DNA from 4 places in the Paraburkholderia sp. J8-2 genome. Region 1 is predicted to be linked to each of the others. Evidence: predicted binding sites of a transcription regulator. Region 1 holds the regulator's gene; each other region holds the start of a gene.
The links. The regulator HrcA, encoded in region 1, represses chaperone genes, less so after heat shock. The targets are predictions, from matches to a motif close to TTAGCACTCNNNNNNNNNGAGTGCTAA.

Region 1 (7,743 bases):
TGGGCAAGCTGGGCGGTCGCGAGCTGAACGTCTCGTCGGACATCGACCTGATCTTCGTGTACGAGGACGACGGCGAAACCACGGGCGGCCAGCGCTCGCCCATCGCCACGCAGGACTTCTTCACGCGCGTGGGCAAGCGCCTGATCGCCGCGCTGAGCGACGTGACGGCCGACGGCTTCGTGTTTCGCGTCGACATGCGCCTGCGCCCGAACGGCGACTCCGGGCCGCTCGTGTGCAGCCTCGGCATGCTTGAAGAATACTTCTATGTGCAGGGCCGCGAGTGGGAGCGCTATGCGTGGATCAAAGGCCGGCTCGTTTCCGAAGACGAGAGCGACAGCGCGCTGCGTCTCGCGCGCCAGCTCGATTCGCTCGTGAAGCCGTTTGTTTACCGGCGCTATCTGGACTTCGGCGTGATCAGCGCTATCCGCTCGCTGCACGTGCAGATCCGCCAGGAAGCGCAGCGGCGCGCCATGATGCGCCCCGACAAGGCCGACGACATCAAGCTCGGGCGCGGCGGGATTCGCGAGATCGAATTCAGCGCCCAGGTGTTCCAGCTCATTCGCGGCGGCCAGGATGCGGGCTTTCGCGTGCGTCCGACGCTCGCCGTGCTCGGCTACGCCGCCGCGCGCGGACTGATCGCGCCCGAGGTGTGCGGCGAGCTCACGCGCGCCTACAACTTTCTGCGCGAACTGGAGCATCGCCTGCAGTACCGCGACGATGCGCAAACGCACGCCATGCCCGTTGACGCCGAGGAGCGCGCCGCGCTCGCGAAATCGATGGGCTTCGCCGACTACGCCGCGCTGATGACGACGCTCGACGGCCACCGCGACAAGGTCGAGCGCCAGTTCGTGCAGATCTTCTCCGACAAGGTCGGCGGCGAGGGCGGCTGCCGCGCCTCTGAAGACGGCGCAGCGGCGTGGGTGTGGAGCGGCGCGCTCGCGGAAGAGGGCGCCGACGACTCGTTGCTCGAGCGCCTCATGGAGCTCGGTGTCGACAACCCGGCGCCATTGCTTGCGCGTCTGCGAGGGCTTTGGCAGTCGTCGCGTTACGCCGGGCTCCCCGAAAAGAGCCGCGAGCGCTTCGACAGCGTCGCGCAGCGCGCGCTCGAATCCGCGCCTACGCTGGAGCCGCGCGAGCGGCGCGCCGACACGCTCGCGCGCATGTTCGACCTGCTCGAAGCCGTGATCCGGCGCGGCGCGTATCTCGCGCTGCTCTGCGAATATCCGGACGCGCTCGACCGCGTGCTCAAGGTGCTGGGCGGCTCGCGCTGGGCGGCGGGCTACCTGATCCGCCACCCGCAACTGCTCGACGAACTGCTCGACGACGAGGCGATGGCCACGCCCTTCGACTGGCCCGAGTTCTCGCGCCTGTTGCGCGCGCGTCTGGCCGCCGCCGCCGACGTCGAGCAACAGATGGATCTGCTGCGCCACGCGCACCAGGCCGAAGTGTTCCGCATCCTGCTCAACGACCTGGCGGGACGGCTGTCGGTTGAGCACGTGAGTGACCGGCTCTCCGAGCTTGCCGACGCCGTGCTCGACGTGACCATCGAGACCGTGTGGAAGCAGTTCGCGAAGCGCCACCGCGAGGTGCCGCGCTTCGCGGCGATCGCCTACGGCAAGCTTGGCGGCAAGGAGCTAGGCTACGCGTCGGACCTCGACATCATCTTCCTGTACGAAGACGACGACGAGCACGCCTCGGAAATCTACGCGACCTTCGCGCGCCGCCTCATCACGTGGCTCACTACGGCCACCGGTGCGGGCACGCTGTTCGATGTCGACTTGCGCTTGCGGCCGAACGGCGAGTCGGGGCTGCTCGTGACCGATCTCGACGCGTTCCGCCGCTACCAGTTGCGCGAAGGCGACGCCGCGAACACGGCTTGGGTCTGGGAGCACCAGGCGCTCACGCGTGCACGCTTCTCGGCCGGGGACGCCGCGATCGGCAACGCGTTCGAGGCGATCCGCGTGCAGGTGCTGACCACGCCGCGCGATGCCGCGCCGCTCGCGAAGGAAATCGTCGAAATGCGCCAGCGCGTGGAAGACGGCCACCCGAACCGCACCGAACTCTTCGACCTGAAGCACGACCGCGGCGGCATGGTGGACATCGAGTTTCTCGTGCAGTACTGGGTGCTGCTGCACGCGGCGCAGGACCCGGAGCTGATCCGCAACACGGGCAATATCGCGCTGCTGCGCGAGGTGTCGCGCTTCGGGCTGATGAGCGAGGAGGAAGCCGAGACGATAGGCTCGGCGTACCGGCTTTATCGCAAGCTGCAGCACCAGTTGCGCCTCGACGGCATGGAGAAGGCGCGTGTGAATCCGGCGCGTGTGGAGCGCGAGCGCGAGGCGGTGCTGGCGTTGTGGAAGCGGGTGTTCGGGGAGCGCGGGGAGGCTTAGGGCGAGTGCGCTACGCGCCAATGGCCGGTGCGGCTGGCGCGTGAGGCACAGCCTTCTTCAAGCTGCCAACATCTCTTTCGCATGCCGCCTGGTGGTCGCGGTAATCTCCAGCCCGCCCAGCATGCGCGCGACTTCTTCCACGCGGCCGCCCTTGTCGAGCGGCGTGACGGCTGAGACTGTGCCGCCGTTGCCGTCGCCGGACTTCGCCACCTGGAAGTGGTGATCGCCGCGCGCCGCGACCTGCGGCAAGTGCGTGACGCACAGCACCTGGCGCGCGCGCCCGAGCTGGTGCAGCAAACGCCCGACCACTTCGGCCACGCCGCCGCCAATGCCCGTATCGACTTCGTCGAAGATCAGTGTGGGCGTGGGGCTCGCCGCGCTCGCGATCACGGCGAGCGCGAGGCTGATGCGCGCGAGTTCGCCGCCTGAGGCGATCTTCGCGAGCGGGCGCAGCGGCACGCCGGCATGGCCCGCCACGCGGAATTCGATCTGCTCCAGACCGTGCGCGCCGCCGATCGGCTCGCCAGTCGAACTGTTGCCAAGCGCCACGAGCGCGACTTCGAAGCTGCCGCCCGCCATCGACAGTTCCTGCATGCCCTGCGTGACCGCCGCGCCGAGCGCCTTCGCCGCCTTGGCGCGCGCCTTCGAAAGCTGGCGTGCCTGTACGAGATACGCTTCCTGCGCCTTCTGCTCGGCGGCGCGCAGGCCGTCGAGATCGGCCGCGGCGTCGAGCGCCGCTAGCTGCTGGCGGCGTGCCGCGTGTTCCTCGGGCAGCGTTTCTGCCGGGAGGCGGAACTTGCGCGCCGTCGAATGCAGCGCGTCGAGGCGCCGTTCAACCTGCGCGAGATGTTGCGGATCGAGATCGAGACGCTGCGCGTAGTGCGAGAGCGAGTACGCCGCTTCCTGGATCTGGATCGCGGCCGGTTCGAGCGCTGCGAGCGCGTCGTTGAGTTCGGCGTCGACCTCGGCGAGACTTCGCAGCTTCGAGACGATCGAGTTCAGCTGCGAGAGCATCGCCTCGTCGGATTCGGACAGCGCCACGAGCGCGCCTTGCACGCCTTCGATCAGGTTGGCCGAGTTCGAAAGCCGCACGTGTTCCGCGTTCACTTCTTCCCATTCGCCCGGCTGCGGCGCGAGCTTGTCGAGTTCGGCGAGCTGCCACGCAAGGCGCTCGCGCTCGAGCTGCAATTCGCGGTCGCGCGACATGGCGCTTTGCAGCGCGAGACGTGCATCGCGTGCGTCGCGCCACGCACTCGTGACGGTTGCGGCGAGATCCGTGAGGCCTGCGTGCGTGTCGAACAGTTCGCGCTGTGCGTCGGGGCGCATGAGCAGCTGGTGCGCATGCTGGCCGTGGATGTCCACGAGCATTTCGCCCAGTTCGCGCAACTGCGCGAGCGTCGCGGGCGTCCCGTTGATGAAGGCGCGCGAGCGCCCGCCGCTATCCACCACGCGGCGCATCATGACGGTCTGCTCGCCGTCCCCGTTCGCGAGTGCTTGCTCGTCGAGCCAAAGCGCTGCGTGCGGCGGCACATCGAACTCGGCGGTGATGTCGGCGCGGCTCTCGCCCGTGCGCACGACGCTCGCGTCGGCGCGCGTGCCGAGCGTGAGCGCGAGGGCGTCGATCAGGATCGACTTGCCCGCGCCCGTCTCGCCGGAAAACACGGTGAAGCCGCTGTCGAATTCGAGGTCGAGCGCCGCGACGATCACGAAGTCGCGAATCGAAAGATGGCGAAGCATGGCGTCTGGTTCTGCTTGTTTTGGTTGGCTTGGGTTACCGTGGGACTGCTGGCGGCGTGGCAACTGCATGGCAACTGCGTGGCAACGACCACGCGCGCTTCACGCGAAGACGCGGGTTTAGTCCTCCGGATCGCCCTGCAGCGAGGGGTGCTCGTTCCAGTGCAGTTTCTTGCGCAGCGTGCGGAAGTAGCTATAGCCGACCGGGTGCAGGAAGGGCACCGTGTGGCGCGAGCGGCGCACCTCGATCACGTCGTTCAGTTCGAGTGCCGTGAACGATTGCATGTCGAAGTTCACGTTGACGTCGCGCCCCGCCACGATCTGGATGCTCACCTTGGAGTCGTCGGGCAGCACGATCGGGCGGTTCGAGAGCGCGTGCGGCGCGATCGGCACGAGCACGATGCCTTGCAGCTGCGGATGCAGGATCGGCCCCTGCGACGAGAGCGCGTAAGCGGTCGAGCCGGTGGGCGTCGCGACGATCAAACCGTCCGAGCGCTGGTTGTACATGAAGCGGCCATCCACGTTCACGCGCAGCTCGGCCATGCCGGAAAAGCCGCTGCGGTTCACGACCACGTCGTTGAAGGCTAGCGCGTGGTAGATCGGGTCGCCGTCGCGCGTGATGCGCGACTCCAGCAGCGAACGCTCCTCGCGCTCGAACGAGCCCGCGAGCAGTTGCGGCACGACTTCCTGCATCTCGGAGAACGCGATGTCGGTAATGAAGCCCAGCCGCCCATGGTTGATGCCGATGAGCGGCGTGCGGTACGGCGCGAGCTGGCGGCCGATGCCGAGCATCGTGCCGTCGCCGCCGAGCACGACAGCCACGTCCGCGCGCGCCCCGATCTCGGCGGGTTGCAGCGCGGGATAGCCTTGCGTGCCGATTTCCTCTGCGGTCTGCGCTTCGAACACGACCTCGAAGCCGCGCTTCGAAATGGTCTGGGCGAGCGCCATCAGCGGCTCGGCGATGCCTGGCGTATTGCTGCGCCCAACGAGCGCAACAGTCTTGAACTGGCTCTGGATCTTCTGGATCTGCATGCCGGCATTACACCATAGTCACGTCGCGAAAAGAACCTGGCGCAGACCGGGACAGGCCCGCCGGGCCTTGCGCGCCGCGCCTTCCAGCCCGCCGCCGGTGACACGGCGATGACAAGGCGCGAGCTATCGCGCGAAGTACCGGGGCGCCGCACCCCGAGCCGAAGGTACGCCCGCCAGGCCCGGTCTGGCGGCGCACTCGCGGCCAACCCGCCGTTAGGCTAAAATTTTGAGTCATGCTAGATCCTCGCGCACAAACCCTCCTCAAAACGCTGATCGAGCGCTACATCGCCGAAGGTCAGCCGGTCGGCTCGCGCACGCTGTCGCGCTATTCCGGCCTGGAATTGAGCCCGGCGACGATCCGCAACGTCATGTCTGACCTCGAGGAGCTGGGTCTCGTGTCCAGCCCGCATACGTCGGCGGGGCGTGTGCCCACGCCGCGCGGGTATCGCCTGTTCGTCGACACCATGCTCACCGTCGAGCCCGGCTCCGACGACGACGCGGTGACGCGCGCGGTGAAGACCACGCTACGCCCCGGCGAGCCGCAGAAGGTGGTGGCGGCCGCCGCCAGCGTGCTCTCGAACCTCTCGCAGTTCGCGGGCGTGGTGCTGACGCCCCGGCGCAGCCACGTGTTCAAGCAGATCGAGTTCATGCGCCTGTCCGACAAGCGCATCCTGCTGATCATCGTGACGCCCGAAGGCGATGTGCAGAACCGCATCATGGCGACGCAGCGCGACTTCTCGCCTTCCGAGCTCGTCGAAGCTTCGAATTACATCAACGCGCACTTCGCTGGCCTGTCGTTCGACGAGGTGCGCCGCCGCCTGCGCGAGGAAATCGACGCGCTGCGCGGCGACATGACCTCGCTCATGCACGCGGCCGTGACCGCGAGCACCGAAGAGCCCGAAAGCGGTGACACCTTGCTCATTTCCGGCGAACGCAACCTGCTCGAAGTGGCCGATCTTTCGTCGGACATGGCGCGCCTGCGCAAGCTCTTCGACGTGTTCGACCAGAAAACCAGCCTCCTGCAGCTGCTCGACGTCTCGAGCCACGCGCAGGGCGTGCAGATTTTCATTGGCGGCGAGTCCCAACTCGTGCCGATCGAGGAAATGAGCGTGGTGACGGCGCCCTACGAGGTGAACGGCAAGATCGTCGGTACGCTCGGCGTGATCGGGCCGACGCGCATGGCGTACAACCGGGTGATTCCGATCGTCGATATCACCGCGCGCCTGCTCTCGCTCACGCTCAGCCAGAACTGAGCGCCGCCACCGGCCCGCTGCATCGGCTATCAGGCACACCTGTCTTTCCGAAGATCATCCCCGAAACGCTTGCCGCGCGCCATCGGCCGAATGGCCAATGCCAGGCAAACTCAGGCAACCCCTGACAACGCACGGCGACCGGCGCGGGCCGGTTTGGGCCGCCAGGACCGCCCGCTATAATGATTGTTTCGTGTAACCGTTGCTGCGCACTCGCGCGGCGCCACTGATCGCCTATGCGTTTCGACCTGGAGCGGCCTTCGCAGTCCGCCGCGGCGCATCGCGTCGCCGTGCTGCTCATCAACCTGGGTACGCCGGACGCGCCCACGCCGCGCGCCGTGCGCCGCTATCTCGCGCAGTTTCTGTCCGATCCGCGCGTGGTCGAGATTCCGGCCCCGATCTGGCAGGTCATCCTGCGCGCGTTGATCCTGCCGTTTCGCGGCCGTTCGTCGGCGAAGAAGTACGCGGCGGTCTGGACGCCCGAGGGCTCGCCGCTGCGCGTGCACACGCAAAAGCAGACCGAGGGCCTGCGCCATCTGCTGCAGATCAACGACTACACGGTCCTCGTCGATTACGCGATGCGCTACGGCACGCCCGACATCCCGGCGATGCTGAACCAGCTCAAGCTGGCGGGCGCGGAACGCATCCTGCTCGTGCCGATGTATCCGCAGTATTCGGCGTCGACCACGGCCACGGCGTTCGACGCGGCCTTCGTCGCGCTGCGCCGCATGCGCAACCAGCCGGAAGTTCGCACGGTGCGTGGCTACCACGACCATCCGGCGTATATCGCGGCGCTCGCGGCCCAGGTGCATCAGTACTGGCATGCGCACGGCAAGCCCAATTTCGCGGCGGGCGACCGCCTCGTGCTGAGCTTTCACGGCGTGCCGAGCCGCACGCTCGATCTGGGCGACCCGTACCACGACCAGTGCCAGCAAACGGCCGCGCTACTCATGCACGCGCTGGAGCTGACGCCGATCGAATGCCGGGTGACCTTCCAGTCGCGCTTCGGGCGTGCGCAGTGGCTGCAGCCGTACACGGCGCCCACGCTGCGGGAACTGGGCGCCGGCGGCGTGCGCCGCGCCGACGTGTTCTGCCCCGGTTTCACGGCGGATTGCCTTGAAACCATCGAGGAAATCGGCATGGAAGTGCGCGACGAATTCCTGCACGGCGGCGGCAAGGAATTCCATCGCATCCCGTGCCTGAACGCTTCGCACGCGTGGATCGCGGCGCTGGGCGAAATTGTTGCGCAACACCTGCAGGGCTGGCCGGTGCAGGCCGCGGCGCCGGCCGGTGCGGTGGCGTGACCCTGCAGATTGAGCGGCGCATTGCGGAAAGCC
Region 2 (7,743 bases), 250 kb from region 1:
AGACGATCAAGCGCATCGCGAAGCGCTAACGTTCGAACCCAAAGCACATCGCCCAATCCGCTGAAAGCCGTGCGGAGCGGGCGATCCGCGCAACGAGCAAAAGCGCATCGGCGCGCTTCGTCGGCCATCTTCACGCATCGTCGCGCGCTCAATCTGCAAATTCGTTGTTGACACACTCGTCGGCCCTGTTTTACATTGGACGAATGCGTTCCTACCCGAACACCCTCCGAATTACCCTCGGCCGACTATCGGCCCTATCGCTACGCCTAGCCTAAAGCTGGTGTAGCGCCGCAACGACCCCCTCTCCGGTCACCGCGGTCCTCCCAAAGCAGTTCTCGCAGTACCCCAAATCCGCTGTATCTCTACAACCTGTCGTCTGCATTCGTCCGCTTACCGTCCGGACGAGTCGCGAGGTCAAAATGCACGTTGCATGGGCATCGTTTACGTCCGCTGTCGCCGCGCCGGCTACCGCCGTCACCGTGGCCGTCTTCTTCGCGTCCGCGGTTGCCGCCCGTACGCATGAAGTTTCGCGCATCGTGCTCCGTCGCCAGCCCGCCAGCCGCCCGCTGCCGACCGCCATCGCATACGACAACACGAAGAACGAGGCTCGTCATGTTGCGTAATCCCGCCGAGAAGTACCGCCCCTTCCCCGCCATCCGCTTGAACGGCCGTAAATGGCCGACGCGCACCGTCGAACGCGCGCCGATCTGGATGAGTACCGACCTGCGCGACGGCAACCAGTCGCTGATCGAGCCGATGAGCATCGAGCAGAAGACCGAGTTCTTCGAGATGCTCGTCGCGATCGGCTTCAAGGAAATCGAAGTCGGCTTTCCGTCGGCCTCGCAGACCGACTTCGATTTCGTGCGCAAGCTGATCGAGGAAAAGCGCATTCCCGAGGACGTGACGATCGAAGTGCTCGTGCAGTCGCGCGAAGAATTGATCGCCCGCACGTTCGAAGCGCTCGAAGGCGTGCCGCGCGCGATCGTCCACCTTTACAACGCGATCTGCCCGTCGTTTCGCAAGATCGTGTTCGGCCAGTCGAAGGAAGAAGTCAAGGCGCTCGCGGTCGAAGGCACGCGCATTATCCGCGAACACGCCGACAAGAACCCGCAAACGCACTGGATTTACCAGTATTCGCCCGAAACGTTCAGCATGACCGAGCTGACCTTCGCGCGCGAAGTGTGCGATGCGGTGGCCCAGACGTGGCGCCCCACGCGCGATCACAAGATGATCGTGAATCTCCCGGCGACCGTCGAAGCGGCGATGCCCAACGTCTACGCCGACCAGATCGAGTGGATGGACCGCAACCTCGCGTACCGCGACAGCATCGTTCTCTCGGTACATCCGCATAACGACCGCGGCACGGCGGTGGCCGCCGCCGAAATGGCGCTGCTCGCGGGCGCGGATCGCATCGAAGGCTGCCTGTTCGGCAATGGCGAACGCACCGGCAACGTCGATCTCGTCACGCTCGCGATGAACCTCTACACCCAGGGCATCGACCCGGGCCTCGACTTCTCCGATGTCGACGCCGTGCGCCGCGTGGTCGAGCGCTGCAACCAGCTGCCCGTGCACCCGCGCCATCCGTATGCAGGCGACCTCGTGTTCACGGCGTTCTCGGGCTCGCACCAGGACGCGATCCGCAAGGGCTTCGCGCAGCAACGGCCCGACGCGGTCTGGGAAGTGCCCTATCTCCCGATCGATCCCGCCGATCTCGGCCGCAGCTATGACGCGGTGATCCGCGTGAACAGCCAGTCGGGCAAGGGCGGCGCGACATATCTGCTCGAGCGCGGCATGGGCTTCACACCGCCGCGCCGCGTGCAGATCGAGTTCAGCCACGCCGTGCAGACCGTCGCCGATACGTCGGGCGAGGAAATCACGGGCGATGCCGTCTGCGCGCTGTTCGCGCGTGAGTACTTCGAAACGCGCGGGCCGGCCGCCAACGTGGGTTCAGGCCGTGTGCGCTGGGAAGGCCGCGACGTGGCCATGCCGGCTGCCGTGAGCGCCGATGAGGCGCATGCGCAAGCCGTGGCCGCCGCAATCGCGGCAATGGCGGGCGAGCGTATCGAAATCACCTCGTTCGAGAGCGAGCGCACGGCGCAGGGTGGCACCGCCGTATTCGTCGGTGCGCGTGTGGGTGGCCAGCCGCTGCGCCACGGCGTGGGCGTGGGCGACGACGCTGTTCATGCGAGCGTGGCGGCAGTGGTCAGCGCAGTGAATCGTGCGGCCTGGACGCCGGTAGACCAGCGCGTGGCGGCCTGACGCCCACCGCGCGCGGCAACACAAGCAGTTTGAAGTCAAGCAGGGAAATCGGCGGCATGTTGAGCGCCGGCGGCAAAACGGGCCGCCGGCGTGCGCCTGAAGCGCCTAAGCGGCGTTCAAGCGAGTGGACTTACCGGTCGTCACTCGATCGCGCAACGCGTCGCCTGCCATGCGAGCAGACGCCAGTGACCACCCTCCTGTGTCTGGATCGCCGTGTAGGCAATCGGAAAGAGCAGCGCACCGTTGTTCGCTTCCATCTCGATCAGCACGCGGCCGGAGACCACGCAGGCCTCGTTTCCGGCTTGAAGCACGTCCTGCGACTGGATCTCGATCTGGCGGTAGCGGCGGCGGCCCGCCGTGATCGCATCGATGAACTGCTGCTTGGTCTCGCGTTTGCCGTTGGTGTGGACGAAGGTCGCGTGATCGGACAGCAACTGGTCCAGCGACGTGCCGTCGCCATCAACCATCGCGCGAAAGCGCTCGCGCTCAAGTCCGCGAATCGCATCGATTAGTTTTGCCGCCATCGCTCAAGCCCCTTGCGCGCCGGCCCGCGCCTGAGCGCAGCCCCACGCCGAAGATTTTCCGCATATGTCTGGCTGAAATTTATACCAGGATTTCACGCAAGGATACTTGCGATCAAAGACAACGCCCCCATGTATGGCGCATAAGCCACGCGTCCGGTGAAAACCGCGCATGGCGGCAGCCGCGTCCCCGCAGCCGCGCCCTGATGTCGCAGCGCAGCACTTTCAGCTTCGTCCGATGTCTATTCATCAGATTCTGTGGCAAAGTCCGAGCGCTGCGCGGCTCCGTCGAGAGCCCCTTGATTCAACCCTTTATCTCCCGCGCCTCCGCGCCGGACTGCTGTCCCGTTCTAGAGTGTTCCTTCGGCCTGCCCTTTGCGCTGGCCTGCGCCGGGCGCGAGGCCCCGCCCCGCTTGATCGCCGGCGTTTAGTGTAATCTATCGATACAACCATTTCGATAGGAATCAAGGAACCTTGAAGCCCCTACAGACTCCAAGTATTAGCACTCGGTGATTCAGAGTGCTAACATCCACCGTGGAGTCGGTGTCTGACTTTTGCAAGATTCCTGAGGAGTTCGCTACGTGAGCAACGCAATGACCATGACCCTTCCGAGTACGCTGAGCCCGTCGTCGGCCAAGGCCGGGGGCTCATTGGCGCTCGCGAATGCTTCCCTGTTGCCCGGCCAGCTGGGCAACATCGACGCCTATATTCAAGCCGTGAACCGGATCCCGATGCTGACGCCCCAGGAAGAGCGTCAGTTCGCGACCGAGTTTCGCGAGCAAAACAATCTTGAAGGTGCGCGCCGCCTGGTGCTGTCGCACCTGCGCCTCGTCGTGTCGATTGCGCGTAATTATCTCGGCTACGGCCTGCCGCACGCCGACCTGATCCAGGAAGGCAACATCGGTCTGATGAAGGCCGTGAAGCGCTTCGACCCCGAGCAGAACGTGCGGCTCGTGTCGTACGCGATGCACTGGATCAAGGCTGAGATCCACGAATACATCCTGCGCAACTGGCGCATGGTGAAGGTCGCCACGACCAAGGCGCAGCGCAAGTTGTTCTTCAACCTGCGCAGCCACAAGCAGGGCCTGCAGTCGTTCACGCCGGAGGAAATCGACGGCCTCGCGCAGGAACTGAACGTGAAGCGCGAAGAAGTCGTGGAGATGGAAACGCGTCTGTCGGGTGCCGACATTGCGCTAGAAGGCCAGACCGAGGACGGCGAGGAGTCGTACGCCCCGATCGCCTGGCTCGCCGACTCGCATAACGAGCCGAGCGCCGTGCTGGCCGCACGTTCGCGCGACCGCCTGCAGTCCGACGGCATTGCGAGCGCGCTGGAAGCGCTCGACGCGCGCAGCCGCCGCATCATCGAGGCGCGCTGGCTCAACGTCGACGACGACGGTTCGGGCGGCTCGACGCTGCACGAACTGGCCGACGAGTTCGGCGTTTCGGCCGAGCGCATTCGCCAGATCGAAGCAAGCGCCATGAAGAAGATGCGCACCGCGCTCGCCGACTACGCGTAAGCCGCAGCAGGTCTAAAAGCCAAACCGAAAACCCCGTTCCCGCGAACGGGGTTTTTCTTTTGCGCGCTCCGAAAGCTGCGCACCTTCGCACCGGCCGCGCTGATTCCACCCTAAGATGATTTCGAGGTGGTGAGCCAGAGGCCGCGCCGCGGTCTGGCCTCGTAACGCGTTCGAGGGCACCCGTCGTCATGATCCCGGCATCCGGTCAACGCCAGCGCGCACCGTCGTTGCTGCGCACGCGCATCTTCCAGTGGATGCGCGGCCCCACCTTTGCGCGCGATATTGCCCTCGTTCTCGTCATCAAGCTTGTCCTGCTGATGGCGCTCAAATACGCATTCTTCAGTCACCCGCAGGCAGAAGACATGAACATGCCGCCTGCCGCTGTCGCGCAGGCCATCCTGGCCGTGCCCACGGCATCAAGGCCCCAGCCGTCCGTGTCCCAACCTCCGGCCATGCCGCCACAACGAGGAGACCGTCATGCCCGCGATTGAATCGGTGGAACTCTCGCGTCTTCAGTTCGCCATCACCGCGCTCTACCACTTCCTCTTCGTGCCGCTCACGCTCGGCCTCTCGTGGCTGCTCGTCATCATGGAGTCTGTGTACGTGATGACCGGCAAGGTGATCTACAAGGACATGACGCAGTTTTGGGGCAAGCTCTTCGCCATCAACTTCGCGATGGGCGTCACCACCGGCCTCACGATGGAGTTCCAGTTCGGCACCAACTGGTCGTACTACTCGCACTACGTGGGCGACATTTTCGGCGTGCCGCTCGCCGTGGAAGGGCTCGCGGCGTTCTTCCTCGAATCGACCTTTGTCGGGTTGTTCTTTTTCGGCTGGAATCGCCTGTCGAAAGGCGCGCATCTGTTCACCACGTTTCTCGTCGCGCTCGGCTCGAATCTTTCGGCGCTATGGATTCTGATCGCCAACGGCTGGATGCAGAACCCCGTGGGCGCGGCGTTCAACTACGAAACCATGCGCATGGAACTCACCAGCCTGTTCCATGTGATTTTCAACCCCGTCGCGCAGGTGAAGTTCGTGCACACGGTTTCCGCCGGCTACGTGACGGCGTCGATGTTCGTGCTCGGCATTTCGTCGTGGTACCTGCTGCGCCGGCGCGATGTGGAGTTCGCACTGCGCTCGTACGCGATCGCCGCGGGCTTTGGCCTTGCGTCCACGCTGTGCGTGCTGATCCTCGGCGACGAATCGGGCTACACCGACGGCGTCGTGCAGCAAGTCAAGCTCGCCGCCATCGAATCCGAATGGGAGACCGCGCCCGCCCCGGCGCCGTTCACGCTGTTCGGCCTGCCCAACCAGAAGGAAGAGCGCACCGACTACGCGATCCGCATTCCCTGGCTCATGGGCATCATCGCCACGCGCTCGATCGACACACCCGTGATCGGCCTGAAAGACCTGATGGGCCGCGCCGAAGTGCGCATCCGCAACGGCATGCTCGCGTACGCCGCGCTGCAGAAGATGAAAGAAGGCACCGCCGACACCGAAACGCGCGACGTGTTCGAAGCGCACAAGGCCGACCTCGGCTACGGCCTGCTCCTGAAGCAGTTCACGCCGAACGTCGTCGATGCGACCTCCGAGCAGGTCAGGGCCGCGTCCAGAACCGCGATCCCGCCCGTTGCCCCCGTGTTCTGGTCGTTCCGCGTGATGGTCGGCCTTGGCATCCTTTTTCTCGTGACCTTCGTGCTCGCCTTCTGGTTCTGCGCGCAGCGCTCGCTGCTCAAGGAAAACCGCCGCTGGTTCCTCCGCTGGGCGCTGGTGGCGATCCCGCTGCCGTGGCTCGCCGCCGAGTTCGGCTGGGTCGTCGCGGAAACGGGGCGCCAGCCATGGACCATCGCGGAGGTGCTGCCCACGCGCCTTTCGGCTTCGAGCCTCGCGCCCGGCGACGTGATGCTGAGCATCGCGGGCTTCGTAATCTTCTACACGGTGCTCTTCATCATCGAGATCACGTTGATGTTCAAGTACGCGCGCCTCGGGCCGTCGTCGCTGCATACCGGTCGTTACTTCCACGAGCAGACGGCGACGCTTGCGACCGACGGCAAGGTCACGTGATCGGCGCTAGACAACGAAAACCGCGAGGGAACACGCCATGGATTACGCAACGCTCAAGTTGATCTGGTGGGTGCTGATCGGTGTGCTGCTGATCGGCTTCGCGCTTACCGACGGCTTCGATATGGGCGCGGCCGTGCTACTGCCCTTCGTCGGCAAGACCGACGAGGAACGCCGCATCGTCATCAACACGGTGGGCGCGACCTGGGAAGGCAACCAGGTCTGGTTCATCACCGCGGGCGGCGCGATGTTCGCCGCCTGGCCGCTCGCTTATGCGGCGTCGTTCTCGGGCTTCTACTTCGCCATGCTGCTCGTGCTCTTCGCGCTGTTTTTCCGGCCCGTGGGCTTCGACTATCGCGGCAAGCGCGTGGACGTGAGATGGCGTCAGGGCTGGGACTACGGCCTCTTTATCGGCGGCTTCGTGCCCGCGCTCGTGTTCGGAGTGGCGTTCGGCAATCTGCTCCAGGGCGTGCCGTTCGCCTATGACACGGACCTGCGCGTGACGTATCACGGCAGCTTCTTTGCCCTCCTCAATCCGTTCGCACTGGTCTGCGGGCTGGTGAGTCTTTGCATGCTCACCGCGCACGGCGCGGCGTTCCTGAAGCTCAAGAGCGATGGCGTCGTCGCGATGCGCGCCTCGAAGGCGCTGCGCCTGTTCGCGGGGCTCACGATCGTGTTGTTCCTCGTGGCGGGCGCGCTCGTGGCGACGCTCATCGGCGGCTATACGATCACGTCGCCCGCGCCTCTCGACACGGTGGCCAATCCGCTCCTCAAGAGCGTCGATTCCGGGCCGGGGCTCTGGCTCGCGAACTACGGGCTCTATCCGTGGATGGCGCTCGCCCCTGTCCTGGGCGTGCTTGGCGGCTTGCTCGCGTTCACACTCGCGGGTTCACGCTTCGAACGGCTTGCGTTCCTGAGCACGGGGCTGCAGATCGTCGGCGTGATTCTCACCGCGGGCTTCTCGATGTTTCCGTTCATCATGCCCTCGTCGCTCGACCCGCGTTCGAGCCTGACGGTCTGGGACGCGACTTCGAGCAAGATGACGCTCGAGATCATGCTCGTTGCCGTCATCATCTTCCTGCCGATCGTGCTCGGTTATACGGCATGGGTCTATCGCGTCATGCGCGGCAAGATTACCGCTGACGTCATACGCGACAATCAGCATACGTTGTACTAAGCGTCGATGCCGTTTAGAGACACCGAAAACAAAAACGCCGCAGCATACGCTGCGGCGTTTTTCATCGGCATACCGCGAATCGATTACGCAGGCTGAAGCGCCAGTTCACGTGCATAACGCGGCGCGGCGTCGCCGACCACGATGTGCAGCGTATCCGCCGAAATCCACGCCACGTCGAGCGTGGCGAGCTTCTCGCGATCCACGGCAG
Region 3 (7,743 bases), on a different contig from region 1:
GAGTTGGCCATATCGACGTAGGCCTGATAGACGTCGGACTGCACGAGTGCGAGCTTCACACCGGGCTCGAAACGCATGCGTTGCACGTTTTCCGCCGAGCCTTTCGATGGAATCACCTCGAGGTCGATGCCCGCCTGCGGCGCCACCCATTTCGACAGATCCTGGCCGATCTGAATGTACGTACCGCGCTCTGGGCCGGTCACGATCTTGTAGTTCGCGTCTGCTGCGACGGCGAGCGCCGAGAAAAGCAGGGCGATCAGCGTCGCCACTCCCGCTAGAGTCGTTTTCAACATGGTCTCTCTCCCGCCTCTGTCTGGGTTGTACGGCAGACGATCTGTTCTGTAGTCGTTCTCAATGCGCAGCTTCGGAGGATGAAGCGTGCTTCCACCCAAGCTCGAGAATCGCGCGTTGCTGTTCATCGACGCCGCTATCGCTGCTGTCCTCATCGACGGCATCGGCGGTTGCGGAGTGGCTCGCGGCGGTTGTCGCAACGCTTGCACTCGCACTGCCGAGTTCCGGTGGGTTCTCGTTCGTTGTTGTGCTGGTCGCGTCCGGCAGCGGGGGAGGGGACGCGATTGCGGTCGGCTCGTTCGGTACGGCCGGCCTGGCCGCGCCCCGATCATGCGACGAAGGCAGCGGTACGGTAGCTGCGCCGCGCGGCAGTGGCACGCTCGCGTCGGCTTGTGCGGTGGTGCTTTTCGGCGAACTCAGCGGCGACCAGCCCGTCGCCCGGATGGCGCGCTCCATCAGCGATCGCGCGTGCTGGCTGCCCGGGTCAATCGCGAGCGCCTCTGAGGCCTGTTCTCGCACGCAATCCCATGCGCGTTGCTCGGCACATCGGTCCGCGTTTTGCAGCGCGTTATCGCGGCGTTGCTGCGCCAGCGCGCCGCCGCGCGGTATCTCGTGCGCTTCTTCATTGTTCGCGTCACGCGCAAGTGCAGCATTTGCGTTTGGCAAGCTTTGCTCCGCGAAGCTTGCACGCGTGGCGCGTACTTCTCTTTCCTGCCGATGCCTGGCGCTGTACAGCAGAAACGCAGCGTATGCGATTGCGACAATGAGCCAGGCGAGCAATACGCCCTTCGCGAAGCGCCCTTTACCCGTGTGCCAGAACGGCCGCTGTTCCTCGAGTTGGTAGTTATGCAGATAGTCGGCCTGCACCGATGGGCGATTGGATGCGGCCGCGCCGGCAAGCGATACCTGTGCGACGGCACGCATAGGGGCGGCTGCGGAACCAACGACTGCTAACGTGGCTTTCGGGCGCGCGGGTGCAGCCGCGTCGAGCGGGCGATCCGTGCCGCAGTAAGGGCAGAGATCGACGTGCAGGTAGAGCACTCCGCCACAGTGCTTGCACGGTGTGGGGATACTCTGGTTACCAGTCGTCTGAGCGGACATGCTGTCGTTCCACCGTCATGGCGACGCCATTTCGGCATGTTCAGGATCGTCGTTGAAGCGATCGGCGAAGCCTCGCGGAACCCACGATCTGCATGCGCAGGAGAGCGGCGGTGCCTGAACCGGCGCAGCCGCTCGAAAGATCATATGAGTGATTTTCCATTCATCCGTTATTTGCCGGTGTTGGCTACCGCACATATCCGTTGTGCGCCGAACAATCGGACTTACGTCAGATCCGACGCGGCTTGGCGTTCTGTGCATGCAGCACTCTGGCCCTCGAATCGACCGACTTTGTGGGTTGCACAAGGTTGGGGATTTCCCCGAGAGGCGTCCCGGATGACCCGGCGGACCGGGGCCCGGTTACTCGACGCAGTTGCGTTCAGATCGATGCGGTTACGTGTCGAGCCGAGCGTCGTGTCTGTCTATCTAATTGTTTTAATTGAAAAATATTCTGATATGGCACGCAAAGCCGCCAGCCGATAGCCGCAACTGGAATGAGCAAGAGTGTCTTTAGGGTCGAATGGATGGCAGCGATGATTCCCCATTCCGCCCCTTCTTGAATTTGTCACCACCCGTCCATATAATTAGCACTCACCGCATGAGAGTGCTAACAACGCTCGGTGCATAAACATCTCTGGCTGGCGGTTGTCGGCAGCCAGGTTTTCTTGAGTCTCTTCAAGTCCCAATCAACAGAGGAACATCCATGAACCTTCGTCCTTTGCATGATCGCGTGATCGTCAAGCGCCTGGATCAAGAAACCAAGACCGCTTCGGGCATCGTGATCCCGGACGCAGCGGCAGAAAAGCCGGATCAAGGCGAAGTCCTGGCCATCGGCCCGGGCAAGCGCGACGACAAGGGCGCCCTGATCGCGCTCGACGTGAAGGTCGGCGATCGCGTCCTGTTCGGCAAGTACGCTGGCCAGACCGTCAAGGTCGATGGCAACGAACTGCTCGTGATGCGCGAAGAAGACATCATGGCCGTGGTGAACAAGTAAGTTCATTCCACCGCTCACTATTCAAGAATTCAAGGAGTTAGAAGATGGCAGCTAAAGACGTCGTGTTCGGCGATTCCGCCCGTTCCAAGATGGTTGAAGGCGTGAACATTCTCGCCAACGCAGTGAAGGTCACGCTGGGTCCGAAGGGCCGCAACGTGGTGCTCGAGCGCTCGTTCGGCGGCCCGACGGTCACCAAGGACGGTGTCTCGGTCGCAAAGGAAATCGAGCTCAAGGACAAGCTCCAGAACATGGGCGCGCAAATGGTCAAGGAAGTCGCGTCCAAGACCAGCGACAACGCCGGTGACGGCACGACGACGGCTACGGTTCTGGCCCAGTCGATCGTCCGCGAAGGCATGAAGTACGTCGCATCGGGCATGAACCCGATGGACCTGAAGCGCGGCATCGACAAGGCCGTCGCAGCAGCAATCGAAGAGCTGCGCAAGGTCAGCAAGCCCTGCACGACCAACAAGGAAATCGCTCAAGTCGGCTCGATCTCGGCAAACAGCGACACGTCGATCGGCGACCGTATCGCTGAAGCGATGGACAAGGTCGGCAAGGAAGGCGTCATCACCGTCGAAGACGGCAAGTCGCTGCAAGACGAGCTGGAAGTCGTCGAAGGTATGCAGTTCGACCGCGGCTACCTCTCGCCGTACTTCATCAACAACCCGGACAAGCAAGTCGCCGTGCTGGAAAGCCCGTTCGTCCTGCTGTTCGACAAGAAGATCTCGAACATCCGCGATCTGCTGCCGGTTCTGGAACAAGTCGCGAAGGCTGGCCGTCCGCTGCTGATCATCGCTGAAGACGTCGAAGGCGAGGCACTGGCCACGCTGGTCGTCAACAACATCCGCGGCATCCTGAAGACCGTTGCTGTCAAGGCTCCGGGCTTCGGCGACCGTCGCAAGGCCATGCTGGAAGACATCGCGATCCTGACCGGCGGTCAAGTCATCGCGGAAGAAACCGGCCTCACGCTCGAAAAGGCAACGCTGAACGAACTCGGTCAAGCGAAGCGCATCGAAGTGGGCAAGGAAAACACGACGATCATCGACGGCGCTGGCGAAGCCGTGAACATCGAAGCGCGCGTGAAGCAAATCCGCACGCAAATCGAAGAAGCGACGTCGGACTACGACCGTGAAAAGCTGCAAGAGCGCGTTGCCAAGCTGGCAGGCGGCGTGGCAGTGATCAAGGTCGGCGCTGCGACCGAAGTCGAAATGAAGGAAAAGAAGGCACGCGTGGAAGACGCGCTGCACGCAACCCGCGCTGCCGTTGAAGAAGGCATCGTCCCGGGCGGCGGCGTTGCGCTGATCCGTGCACGTACGGCAATCGCCAACGTGAAGGGCGCCAACGCTGACCAGGACGCCGGTATCAAGATCGTCCTGCGCGCCATGGAAGAGCCGCTGCGCCAGATCGTCACGAACGGTGGCGAAGAAGCGTCGGTGGTCGTGGCAGCGGTTGCCGCTGGTTCGGGCAACTACGGCTACAACGCAGCGACCGGCGAATACGTCGACATGGTTGAAGCCGGCGTGGTCGACCCGACGAAGGTCACGCGCACCGCGCTGCAAAACGCAGCTTCGGTTGCTGGCCTGCTCCTGACGACGGACGCAGCTGTTGCTGAAGTGCCGAAGGAAGATGCTCCGATGGCTGGCGGCATGCCCGGCGGCATGGGTGGCATGGGCATGGACATGTAATTACGGCTTGCGCCGAAATTACATCGAAGTGCGGGGGACACGCCGCGAGGTGTGTTTCCCCAGCCCGGAAAGAAAAAACCCGCAGCGATGCGGGTTTTTTTTCGTCTGTACGGTTTGCGCGTGGTGCACGCGCCGCCGCGCCGCGAGCGTTATTGCTTCGCTTCGCCGGGCGAGGCTTCGTCCGCGTCCGAGTCGTTACTGCGCGCCCAGAAGAAGCGGTCGGGCAGCCACGCCCCCATGCCCGGCCTGAACGCACTCTGCACGGCCTGATACACATATTCCTGCGCCTCACGCACGGCCTCGGGCGGTTCCTGGCCGTTCGCGAGCAGTGCGGCAATGGCGGCGCCGAGCGTGTCGGTCACGCCCATCATCGGCTGCGTGGAGCGGTCCCACAGATCCTGGCGCAGCTGGCCGTCTTCGCAATACAGCGTGTTGACCACGCGATGCGTGCCCGTTTCCATTGCCAGGATGTACTCGCAGCCCGTGGCGAGCAGGTGCGCGATAGCCGCGTCGACGCTGGGCGCTTCCGCGTCGCCGTCCGGCTGCGCGAGCGCGATGAGCGTTGCGGAATCGGCAACAAGCAGCGTGGTTTGCGGCACGAGCAGGTCAGCCATGGCTTCGCGCAGTTCGTCGGCGGCGAGCACGTGTTCGTCGTCGAGCGTGAAGTCGGGAGCGAGGATGAGCGGCACGTCGTCGTAGTCGGCGACCACTTCGGCGATCGCGCTCACGACTTCGGCGCGCGCGCCCGCTCCAACCTTGAACGCCGCGATGGGCATGTCTTCGAGCAGCATGCGCGCCTGGGTGGCGACGGTTTCCGGATCGAGGCCGGTCACTTCGTCGCAGCCCGCGGAGTCGCGCACCGTGTAGCCGGTCAACGCGGTGACGCCGTGGCAACCCATGCTGGCGAGCGTGAGCAGGTCAGCCTGGAGTCCGCCGCCGCCTGTCGGGTCGGAAAGGCCGAAGGTGAGGACGATGGGAGGGGTGTCGCTGGGCATGAACGTGGCGAGATGGATTGGACTTCGGGCGCGGTGTACCGCGCCGTCATAAGAGAATGCTGCAATTATGCGGCTTATCGATGAATCCGGGGGACGGATGACCACGGCGCGCGCGAGGATTATTTCGCGTCGCACGAGCCGCCCGCGGTGGGAAAGAATAGCGAGGACGCCAACGGCGTCCTTCTAGTGGGCCTTAGTGCTGCGTCCGCTGCTGTTCTATGTACTGACGCACGACCGCGATCGGGGCGCCGCCGCAACTACCGGCGAAGTATGACGGCGACCAAAGCGCTCCGCCGCACAGCTTGTGCTGGATACTCGGATAGTTCTTCTGGCGAATCATGCGGCTGGAAACGCCTTTCAGGCTGTTCACGAGCGCGGACACAGCCACCTTCGGCGGGTAATTCACCAATAAATGTACATGATCGTCTTCGCCGTCAAATTCCACTAGCTTGGCTTCGAAGTCGCGGCACACGTTGGCGAACACGATCCGCATGTCATCAAGGATCGCCTTAGTGAATACGTCGCGCCGGTATTTGGTTACGAAGACCAAGTGAACATGCATCGAAAATACGCAATGTCTTCCATGCCTCAATTCCGCGTATGTACTGCGTGGACGCCCCATAAATTCCTCTTGCGTTGGTTTGGAAGGCCAAACTACTATAATGCGCGCCATGCAACGAGTCCAAGCCTTCAAATTCGAACTCATGCCGACCGGCGAGCAAGCGCGCAAGCTGCGCCAGTTCGCGGGCGCGTGTCGCTTCGTCTATAACAAGGCGCTGGCGTTGCAGCAGGAAAACCACAAGGCTGGCGAGAAGTTCATCGGCTACGTGCGGATGGCGAAGCACCTCACCGAATGGCGCAACAGTGCGGATACGCCGTGGCTCTCAGAAACCCCGGTCCATGCGCAGCAGCATGCGCTCAAGAATCTCGAGCGCGCATATAAAAACTTCTTCGAAGGCCGCGCCGCCTTCCCGCGCTTCAAGCGCAAGGAGATGGGCGATGGTTTCCTGTACCCTGACAAGAAGCAGATTTCCGTTGATTCCGAGAACGGGCGCATCAAGGTTCCAAAGCTCGGCTGGATTCGCTACCGCAACAGCCGCGACGTGGTCGGCGAAGTCCGCAGTGCAACGGTGCTGCTGCGCGCTAGCAAGTGGTACGTGTCTATCCTCACGGCGCGCGAAGTAGAAGTGCCAGTTCCGCATGGCCCCGCCATCGGTATTGACGTGGGTATCGCGCGCTTTGCAACAATGAGCGACGGCACGTATATCGTGCCGCTCAACAGTTTCAAGAAACACGAGCAACGTCTCGCGAAGTATCAGCGCCGCATGGCGCGCAAGGTCAAAGGCAGCAGCAACTGGAAGAAGGCGAAAGCCCGCGTCCAGAAGATTCACGCGCGCATCGCAAACGCGCGAAACGACTTCCTGCACAAAGCATCGAACACGATCAGCAAAAACCACGCGATGGTCGCAGTAGAGGATTTGCAGGTGCGCAATATGTCCAAGTCAGCATCGGGCAGCGCAGAAGCGCCGGGACGCAATGTCCGCACCAAGTCTGGACTCAACAAGTCCATCATGGATCAAGGCTGGGGCGAATTCCGTCGCTAGCTAGAGTACAAAACGGCATGGCGCGGCGGCTATTTCATCGCCGTCAATCCGAAGAACACCAGCAGGACTTGCCCCTGCTGCGGCCATATTTCGGCCGAAAACCGCAAGGCTCAGGCGCTGTTCGCCTGTATCAAGTGCGGACACGAAGCAAACGCCGATCACGTCGGTGCTATCAATGTTTTAGCGGCAGGCCATGCCGTTATTGCCTGTGGAGGGATGGCGCAGTCGGGCCGCCCGTCGAAGCAGGAACCCGCCGAAGTGACTCAGGCTATCGCGGCCGAAGCACCGTAGGAATTCTCTGCCTTCGGGCCGGGAAGGATGTCAACCCGTGCAGGCCAGATTTCCTCTTGCTAGGCATGGAAACGGCAACAAGGTACCATCATGGCTCTCGTTTCCCCGATTTTTTTCCGACTGGTTTCGGACTTTTCGACGCGGCATAAGAATGGAATATAGAAGCTGGATGTGCCTGATCTGCGGCTGGATTTACGACGAAGAAGCCGGTTTGCCAGACGAAGGCATTGCCCCCGGCACGCGCTGGGAGGATGTCCCGATCAACTGGACCTGCCCTGAGTGCGGCGCGCGCAAGGAAGACTTCGAGATGGTCCAGATCTGAGACCACGCTCGCGGCTGCGCGTGGTTCTCGCGCGCTACCGACGTGTTTCTCACGCGTTTCGCAGGTAACGGGCGAGGGCCGGTGCGCAGTCTGGCTGCAGATTCCAGAAGTGTGTCGAGTGCGGTGCGGCTCGCGATGTCGCGACGGCTGGCACCGTATTTGCGCTTGCCGCCACGGTTGTCGATGCTTGTGTCGACGTTTTGGTCGAGATCGCCCGCCTGGTCGGCCCGCTAACGTTTTCGGCGCTGCCCTATGAGTCATCCTTCAAGCTCTGATGTGCGGTTCGAAGCGTTGCCGAATCCGCGCGGCGGCACGGTGCCGTTCGCGCACGGCGCGCTCGCCCAGGCGCTCGCCGCGCTTGAAGCGCAGCGTGACGTTGCCCGGCCGCTGCGCCAGGCTTCCCGCACGCTGCACGACGCCGGCTGGCTCGCCGCCGCGCGCTTCGCCGACACGCTGCTCCTCG
Region 4 (7,743 bases), on a different contig from region 1:
TGTTGCCCTTCACGTCGAGAATCGCCTGGCGCACACGGATCAGCGCGACGCCGCCGCCCGGCACGATGCCCTCTTCCACGGCCGCGCGCGTGGCGTGCAGCGCGTCGTCCACGCGGTCCTTCTTTTCCTTCACTTCGATCTCGGTCGCGCCGCCCACCTTGATCACCGCCACGCCGCCCGCGAGCTTCGCCACGCGCTCCTGGAGCTTCTCGCGATCGTAGTCGGACGTGGCTTCCTCGATCTGCGCGCGAATCTGCTTCACGCGCGCTTCGATGCCGGCCGCTTCGCCCGCGCCGTCGATCACGGTCGTGCTCTCCTTGCCCACCTCGATGCGCTTGGCCTGTCCCAGCTCCTGCAGCGTGGCCTTCTCCAGCGTGAGGCCCGTTTCCTCCGCGATCACCTGGCCACCGGTGAGAATCGCGATATCTTCGAGCAGTGCCTTGCGGCGGTCGCCAAAGCCGGGGGCCTTCACGGCAACCGTCTTGAGTACGCCGCGAATGTTGTTGACGACGAGCGTGGCGAGCGCTTCGCCCTCGATGTCCTCGGCAATGAGCAAGAGCGGCCGGCCCGCTTTCGCGACCTGTTCGAGCACCGGCAGCAAGTCGCGAATGTTCGAGATCTTCTTGTCGTGCAGCAGAATGAACGGGTTTTCGAGTTCCGCGATCTGCTTGTCGGGATTGTTGATGAAGTACGGCGAGAGATAGCCGCGGTCGAACTGCAGGCCTTCCACGACGTCGAGTTCGTCGGCGAGCGACTTGCCGTCTTCCACCGTGATCACGCCTTCCTTGCCCACCCGGTCGATCGCCTCGGCAATGCGCTGGCCGATCGACTCCTCGCCATTGGCCGAGATGGTCGCGACCTGTGCGATCTCCTTGCTCGTGGTCGTGGGCTTGCTGATCTTCTTCAGCTCCTCCACGGCCGCCAGCACGGCCTTGTCGATGCCGCGCTTCAAATCGAGCGGGTTGAGCCCGGCGGCCACGTACTTCTGGCCCTCGCGCACGATGGCTTGAGCCAGCACCGTGGCCGTCGTGGTGCCGTCGCCAGCCGCGTCGCTGGTTTTCGAGGCGACTTCCTTGACGATCTGCGCGCCGATGTTCTGCAGCTTGTCGGCCAGCTCGATTTCCTTCGCGACCGACACGCCGTCCTTGGTCACGACGGGTGCGCCGAAGCTGCGTTCCAGCACGACGTTACGCCCCTTCGGGCCGAGCGTGACCTTTACGGCGTCGGCGAGCAGGTTCACGCCTTCAATGAGTTTGGTGCGGGCGAGGTCGCCGAATACGATGTCTTTGGTTGCCATAGTGATGGTCTCTCAGGTTCCGTTATTGATTCACGACTGCGACGATGTCTTCTTCGCGCAGTACGAGCAGCTCGTTCCCATCGACTTTCACGGTTTGCCCCGCGTACTTGCCGAACAGCACGCGGTCGCCCACGTTCAGGTCCGGCGCAATGCGGCGGCCGTCGTTGTCGCGACGGCCCGGACCCACGGCGAGCACCTCGCCCTGATCGGGCTTTTCCGCGGCGCTATCGGGAATGACGATGCCCGACGCGGTGCGGGTTTCCTGGTCGAGTCGTTTGACGATCACGCGATCGTGCAAGGGGCGCAGGCTCATGGGCGGCTTTCTCCGGGGTGTTCTCGATGAGATTGGCACTCGCCACATGCGAGTGCTGATGGAAAGCCCAGTATAGAAAGCGCGCGAGCGGCGCTCCAATAACGAATTGGCAGATGGATATCTCGCGAACGCGCCTATGGATATCGCGGTGACGCGACTCGCGGTTCGATAGCGCGGCGATGAAGGGGATGAAGGGGATGGAGGCGATGGTTGCGCGAGCACCGGTCAAGCCGCGCAACAAAGAGAAAACGCGGGGCGCATGCGCCCCGCGTTTTGTTATTGACGTGGCGCCAGAGCACGCACGACAGACACCAGCGCATCGACCTCGTCACAGGTGTTGTAGAACGCAAGCGAAGGCCGCACGCTCGCTTCGAGACCGAAACGCCGCAAGATCGGCTGCGCACAGTGGTGCCCGGCGCGTACGGCAATGCCTTCCCGGCTCAACGCCTGCCCCACCTCCTCGGTCGTATACCCCTTCAGCACGAACGAGAGCACGCTCGCCTTGTCGCGCGCCGTACCGACGAGACGCACGCCCGGCACCGGCGCGAGCACGCTCGTTGCGTACGCAAGCAAGTCGTGCTCATACCGGGCGATATTCTCGATGCCGATACGGCTCACGTAGTCGAGCGCCGCGCCGAGACCCACTGCATCCGCGATATTGCCCGTGCCCGCTTCGAAGCGCGCGGGTGCACCATGAAACACCGTCTTTTCGAACGTGACGTCCTGAATCATGTTGCCGCCGCCTTGCCACGGCGGCATGGCTTCAAGCACCTCGCGTTTGCCGTACACGACGCCAATGCCGGTCGGACCGTAAATCTTGTGGCCGGAAAACACGAAGAAGTCGGCGTCGAGCGCCTGCACGTCCACGCGCATGTGCGAGATCGACTGGGCGCCGTCGACGAGCGCTCTCGCGCCCGCGCGATGTGCGAGTTCCACGATCTCCCGCACCGGCACCACGGTCCCGAGCGCGTTCGAGACCTGCGTCACCGCAACGATCTTCGTGCGGTCGTTGAGCAGCTTGCGATACTCGTCGAGCAACACCTGGCCCGAATCGTCGACGGGAATCACGCGCAGCTTCGCCCCCTTGAGCGCCGCGAGCTGCTGCCACGGCACGATATTCGCGTGATGCTCCAGGTGCGAGACGATGATCTCGTCGCCTTCGCCGACGTTCTGCACGCCCCAGCTCTTGGCGATCAGATTGATCGCCTCGGTCGTGCCGCGCACGAACACGATCTCCTCGGGCGACGCAGCGCCGATGAAGCGCTGCACCGTTTTGCGGGCATGCTCGTAGGCGTCGGTCGCGCGCGCGGCCAGAGCATGCGCGGCGCGGTGAATGTTCGAGTTCTCGTGCGCATAGAAGTACGCGAGACGATCGATCACGGCCTGAGGCTTGTGCGTCGTGGCGGCGTTGTCGAACCAGATCAGCTGTTTGCCGTTCACCCGCTCCTGCAGGATCGGGAAGTCGCGGCGTACGGCGTTGACGTCGAAGGGCGGATGCGCGCCGCGCAGCAGGTCGCCCTGTGCGGCGCTGCCAGTGCGTGTGCCGGGCGCGACGTCCTCGCTTGCGTCGAGGAAATATCGCGCAGGCCCATCCTGGCCATTGGTGTCCCGTCGATTGAGCGCGAGCAGTTCACGCAGCGCGTCTTCGCCTGGCAGTCCGAATGTCTCTGGTGCGGCAAGGCCTCGCGAAGGCACCTCGATCTCCTGCCCCTCCCGGCGCCAGCCGTGCGTGTCCGCTTGCGTGAAATAGAACGGCGAGCGCTCGCTGGGCGCAACTGCGACCGGAACCGGCTCCTCCGGCGCATACGCCTGCGGCACGCCGAGCAGCGCGCCGCCCACGCGCGGCTCCAGCGCGGGCGCGATCGAGACAGCATTGTCCGGCAGGCCGTTTGCCGCCGCCGCATGCGGTGCGAGCGCCGGTGCGCGGTTGCCGAGCGAGAGCACGTGAGTCGGTGCGGAAGGCGCGAGATTCGCGCCCGGCACCTTGCCCTGCGGCGGCGAGAAACCCGGCACACCCGTGCCTGTGCCGGCCGGTCCCGCGAGCGGCGAGCCCGCGGGCGCCGGATTGCTGACCGAGGCGAGTATCGGCGCGGCCGCGGGCAACGCCGACGGCACGCCGCCAACCGCGCCGCTGCCCGCCGCGACTTCGGGCGCGCCCGCGCTGCCCGGCAGCGAGTTGAAGAACTCGTTGGCGAGCCGCGCGAGCGTAGCGGGGTCCGGCAGACCACCCGGCAGCGGCGCGCGCCCTGCCGCTTGCGGCAATGCCGCGGGATTAGCGGTAGGTGTCTGGATAGTCATGGTACTTGCCGATCTCCACGTCATCGAGGACAGCCAGCGCGTCCGGCGAGTGGACGGCCAATGAGCAATACAGCGAGATCAGGTACGACGCGATCGCCTGATTGTTGATCCCCATGAAGCGCACCGAAAGCCCCGGTCCCTGCTCACCCGCCACACCCGGCTGATAAAGGCCCACCACGCCCTGGCGCTTGTCGCCTACACGCAGCAGCAGGATCTTCGTCTTGCCGTCGGCGACCGGCACCTTGTCGGACGGAATCAGCGGAATGCCGCGCCACGTGAGGAACTGCGAGCCGAACAGGCTGACCGTCGGCGGCGGCACGCCGCGCCGCGTGCATTCGCGGCCGAACGCGGCAATCGCCAGCGGATGCGTGAGGAAGAACGCGGGTTCCTTCCACACTTTCGTGAGCAGTTCGTCGAGGTCATCGGGCGTCGGCGCGCCGGTCAGCGGGAAAATGCGCTGGTCTTCCTCCACATTTGCCAGCAGGCCGTAGTCGGGATTGTTGATGAGCTGGCTTTCCTGCAGTTCCTTGATCGTCTCGATCGTGAGGCGCAGCTGCTCCTTGATCTGGTCGTGCGGGCTGCTATAGAGATCGGAGATCCGCGTGTGAACGTCGAGCACCGTGCTCACCGCGTTGAGGAAGTACTCGCGCGGCTGCTCCTCGTACGGCACAAAAGTCGTGGGCAGCGTGCCTTCGTCCTCGCGCGCGGTACAGGCAGCCCGCACTGCTTCGGGGTCCTTAACGCGATTCAGACGGTAAATGCCGGCTTCGACAGGCACCCATTGCAGCAGGTGCGTGAGCCAGCGCGGCGTGATCGTGGAAAGCTGCGGGACGGTCTTGGTGGCATTCGCCAGTTGCCGCGCGGCATTATCGCCAAGCGCGGTCTGGCCGCTCAGAGTCGTGGACATGAATGAAGGCTCCGGTTACTTATAACGAAAACTGCTTTGCTTATGAAGACGGCCGATTATGAGGAGAGCCATTCTCCGGTTCAACCGGCTATAGACATCAGGCGGACACAGGCGGCATCAAGCGCAATGGCGCGGCGCTGCGCGAAGCATGCGACGCCATTCCAGGCGCGAGTGCCCGTCCGAAAAGACATGCAATCAGGGAGACAGTGGAATGCCCGGCAGCACAGCGGCATGAACCGCGCCGCCGGCAAGCAGGTCGCCGATATCCACGCCTAGCGCGCGAGCGAGTTTCTCCGCCGTGACGATGGATGCGATGGCCGCGCCACGCTCGATTTCGCCGACGTAGGTCCGGTTCAATCCCGCATGCTCGGCGAGCCGCTCCTGCGACCACGCATGCGCTTCGCGCAGGCGCCGTACCGAGGCCCCGAAGTCATGAACGATGGCGCTCATCGCGAGGCGCCCGCCGCAAGCGCAACCGGCGCGGCTGCGCCGGGCTCTGCCGTTGCGACCGCCGCCGGCGCGCGTGTTTCGTGGCGCGAGATGGCCTGCGTGACGTGCGCACCTGGCGGCACGCTCTCGGTCAGCCAGACGTTGCCGCCGATCACCGCGGCGCGCCCGAGGGTGACGCGCCCGAGTATCGTCGCGCCCGCGTAGATGACGACGTCGTCCTCGACAATGGGATGGCGTGCCAAGCCCTTTTCGAGGTTGCCGTGCGCATCGCGCGGAAAGCGCTTCGCGCCGAGCGTCACCGCCTGATAGACACGCACACGCTCGCCGATGACCGCAGTTTCGCCGATCACCACACCCGTACCGTGATCGATGAAGAACGCGCTGCCGATCTGCGCGCCTGGGTGGATGTCGATGCCCGTGGCCGCGTGCGCGAGCTCCGAGATAATGCGCGCGAGCAGCGGCAAACCGAGGCGGTACAGCTCATGCGCAAGCCGGTGATGCGTGATGGCAAGCACGCCCGGGTAGCAGAGCAGCACTTCGTCCACGCTGCCTGCGGCGGGATCGCCGTTGAAGGCGGCGAGCACGTCGGTGTCGAGCAGCGAGCGGATGGCGGGCAGGCGCTGCGCGAACGCGCGCACCGCGGCCAGCGCGCGCGCGTCGATTTCCTCCGGGGCGGCTTCCGCGTGCCGCGCCTTGTAGCGCAGTTCGAGCCGCGCCTGCGCAAGCAACGCATGCAGCGCCGCGTCGAGCGCGTGGCCGACATAGAAGTTTTCGCTCTCCTGGCGCAGATCCGGCGGCCCGAGCCGCATGGGAAACAGCACGCCCTTGAGCGTCTCGACGACTTCGGCCAGCGCCTCGCGCGCCGGCAGGTCGCGGCCACCGGGCTCCAGTGCCCGCCGCTGCAGTTCGCGCCATTGTTGCCGCACGCCCTGCAGCGCGTCGACGATTTCAGCCACATGAAATACGGTCACGCCAGTTCTCTCTTCGTTGTTCGCATCAATGATCCGGCGAGCGGGTGGGCAACAAGGGCTGCTTTCCCTCTGTCTAGTCCTGCACCCACGGCAGGCCATGAAAACGCCAGCCGTTATGCAAGCCGCGATGCCCCGCATCGTCCAGTTCGCCTTCGAAGCCTTCGGCTACGTTGAAGACGTGCGCAAAGCCCGCTTTGGCGGCGGCTTCGGCAGCCTGCGCCGAGCGGTTGCCGCTGCGGCACAGCAGCAAGACCGCGGCGGCCTTGCCGGTCTTCGCCTCCAGCTCGCGCACGAAGCGCGGATTGCGCGTCAGGCTCGTGCCGGTCGCCCAGGCCACGTGCAAGGTGTCGGGCACGTGGCCGACGAACTTGCGCTCCTCGCCGGTGCGCACATCCACGAGCACCGCCTCGCCCGCCTGATGGAGCGCCCACGCCTGCTGCGCAGTCACGCTGCCCGCATACGGCAAACCGGCCGCCCGCGCGGCGCCAAGCGCGGCTTCGAGATCCGCGTGCAACGGCTTTTCCTGCAATGCCACTGTCATCAGTGCCTCCATGTAATGTTGGCGGCACATCAGGCCCTTTGGGAGAAGCTGCCGCCTTTAGACATCAGGAATTCACTATGCGGGCAAGGCGGCGCGCGTCCAACCAATTAAAAATGCTATCCAAATGGGCATACGCTTCACATGCAATTACGCCAGTTCAGCGGTGATCGCAGACGGCTTGTGCATCGCGAACCTTCGGCGCGACACCGTCAGCCGGTCAGCGGCAAATCACTGCTCCACGGGAATCCACGCAGCGGTCGCCGCGTTGCTCGTGCGGAATGCCGGAAACTTCGTCCCCAGTTCGGCGACCGTGCGGATATCGTTCTTCACGAGATCGTCGCGCGTAACGAGCGTGGGCTTCACGACGATCTGATGGGCGAGCGGCTGCCCGGCCACGGCGATTGCCGCGGCGCGCACCGACACCGCGCCCACGACAGCGGGATTCGTCGCGGCCGTGGCCACCCACGCGCTGTTGGGCGCGCGAATCGCCTCGATGTCGGCGGTCGAGATGTCCGCACTGTAGATCCGCAGCTTGTCGCCGAGATTCGCCTCGTTGGCCGCGAGATTGGCGCCGCGCGCGAACTCGTCATAAGGCGCGATCACCACGCGGATATCCGGATGGGCGCGATAGGCGGCCGCCGCCTGATTCGCCACGGACTGCGCAATCGGATTGTCCACGGTGCCCCAGCGCGCTTTTTCCTGAACCCCCGGATGCTCGCGCTTGAACGATTGCCACACCGCGTCGCGGCGATCGAGCGGTGCGAACCCCGCCACGTAGACGTAGCCGGCGGAAAACGCCTTGCCGTTATCCTTCACGGCCTGCGCAAGCAACAGCGATGCGAGATCGCCGTCGCTTTGCTCGATCTGCGGGACCTTGGGGTTCGCGAGATTGACGTCGAACGCAATGACCTTGATGCCCTTGTCGAGCGCCTGTTGAACGACGTCGCCCAACGACTCGGGCAAGCC

Region 2: the regulator HrcA is predicted to act here: its motif matches at 3,280-3,306, upstream of rpoH (RNA polymerase sigma factor RpoH).
Region 3: the regulator HrcA is predicted to act here: its motif matches at 1,974-2,000, upstream of groES (co-chaperone GroES).
Region 4: the regulator HrcA is predicted to act here: its motif matches at 1,643-1,669, upstream of groES (co-chaperone GroES).

What each region holds. Positions count from the first base shown of each region.
Region 1 covers NZ_CAJMZA010000002.1:133,719-141,461, reverse strand. Annotated here, with positions in the region: gene glnE (bifunctional [glutamate--ammonia ligase]-adenylyl-L-tyrosine phosphorylase/[glutamate--ammonia-ligase] adenylyltransferase) at 1-2,390, shown strand, start outside; gene recN (DNA repair protein RecN) at 2,448-4,127, opposite strand; gene U5A52_RS05910 (NAD kinase) at 4,245-5,156, opposite strand; gene hrcA (heat-inducible transcriptional repressor HrcA) at 5,390-6,409, shown strand; gene hemH (ferrochelatase) at 6,643-7,710, shown strand.
Region 2 covers NZ_CAJMZA010000002.1:378,749-386,491, forward strand. Annotated here, with positions in the region: gene ybiB (DNA-binding protein YbiB) at 1-29, shown strand, start outside; gene leuA (2-isopropylmalate synthase) at 613-2,259, shown strand; gene U5A52_RS06975 (nuclear transport factor 2 family protein) at 2,400-2,783, opposite strand; gene rpoH (RNA polymerase sigma factor RpoH) at 3,362-4,297, shown strand; gene cydP (cytochrome oxidase putative small subunit CydP) at 4,486-4,788, shown strand; gene U5A52_RS06990 (cytochrome ubiquinol oxidase subunit I) at 4,775-6,361, shown strand; gene cydB (cytochrome d ubiquinol oxidase subunit II) at 6,399-7,535, shown strand; gene nagE (N-acetylglucosamine-specific PTS transporter subunit IIBC) at 7,619-7,743, opposite strand, start outside.
Region 3 covers NZ_CAJMZA010000011.1:14-7,756, forward strand. Annotated here, with positions in the region: partial or broken gene U5A52_RS23010 (TAXI family TRAP transporter solute-binding subunit) at 1-293, opposite strand, end outside; gene U5A52_RS23015 (hypothetical protein) at 352-1,215, opposite strand; gene groES (co-chaperone GroES) at 2,093-2,383, shown strand; gene groL (chaperonin GroEL) at 2,428-4,068, shown strand; gene U5A52_RS23030 (hydroxymethylpyrimidine/phosphomethylpyrimidine kinase) at 4,218-5,063, opposite strand; gene tnpA (IS200/IS605 family transposase) at 5,257-5,685, opposite strand; partial or broken gene U5A52_RS23040 (RNA-guided endonuclease InsQ/TnpB family protein) at 5,735-6,958, shown strand; gene U5A52_RS23045 (rubredoxin) at 7,110-7,280, shown strand; gene U5A52_RS23050 (hypothetical protein) at 7,533-7,743, shown strand, end outside.
Region 4 covers NZ_CAJMZA010000019.1:69,022-76,764, reverse strand. Annotated here, with positions in the region: gene groL (chaperonin GroEL) at 1-1,297, opposite strand, end outside; gene groES (co-chaperone GroES) at 1,320-1,610, opposite strand; gene U5A52_RS29910 (family 2A encapsulin nanocompartment cargo protein cysteine desulfurase) at 1,887-3,908, opposite strand; gene U5A52_RS29905 (family 2A encapsulin nanocompartment shell protein) at 3,883-4,815, opposite strand; gene U5A52_RS29900 (helix-turn-helix transcriptional regulator) at 5,011-5,265, opposite strand; gene epsC (serine O-acetyltransferase EpsC) at 5,262-6,236, opposite strand; gene U5A52_RS29890 (rhodanese-like domain-containing protein) at 6,310-6,777, opposite strand; gene U5A52_RS29885 (substrate-binding domain-containing protein) at 7,006-7,743, opposite strand, start outside.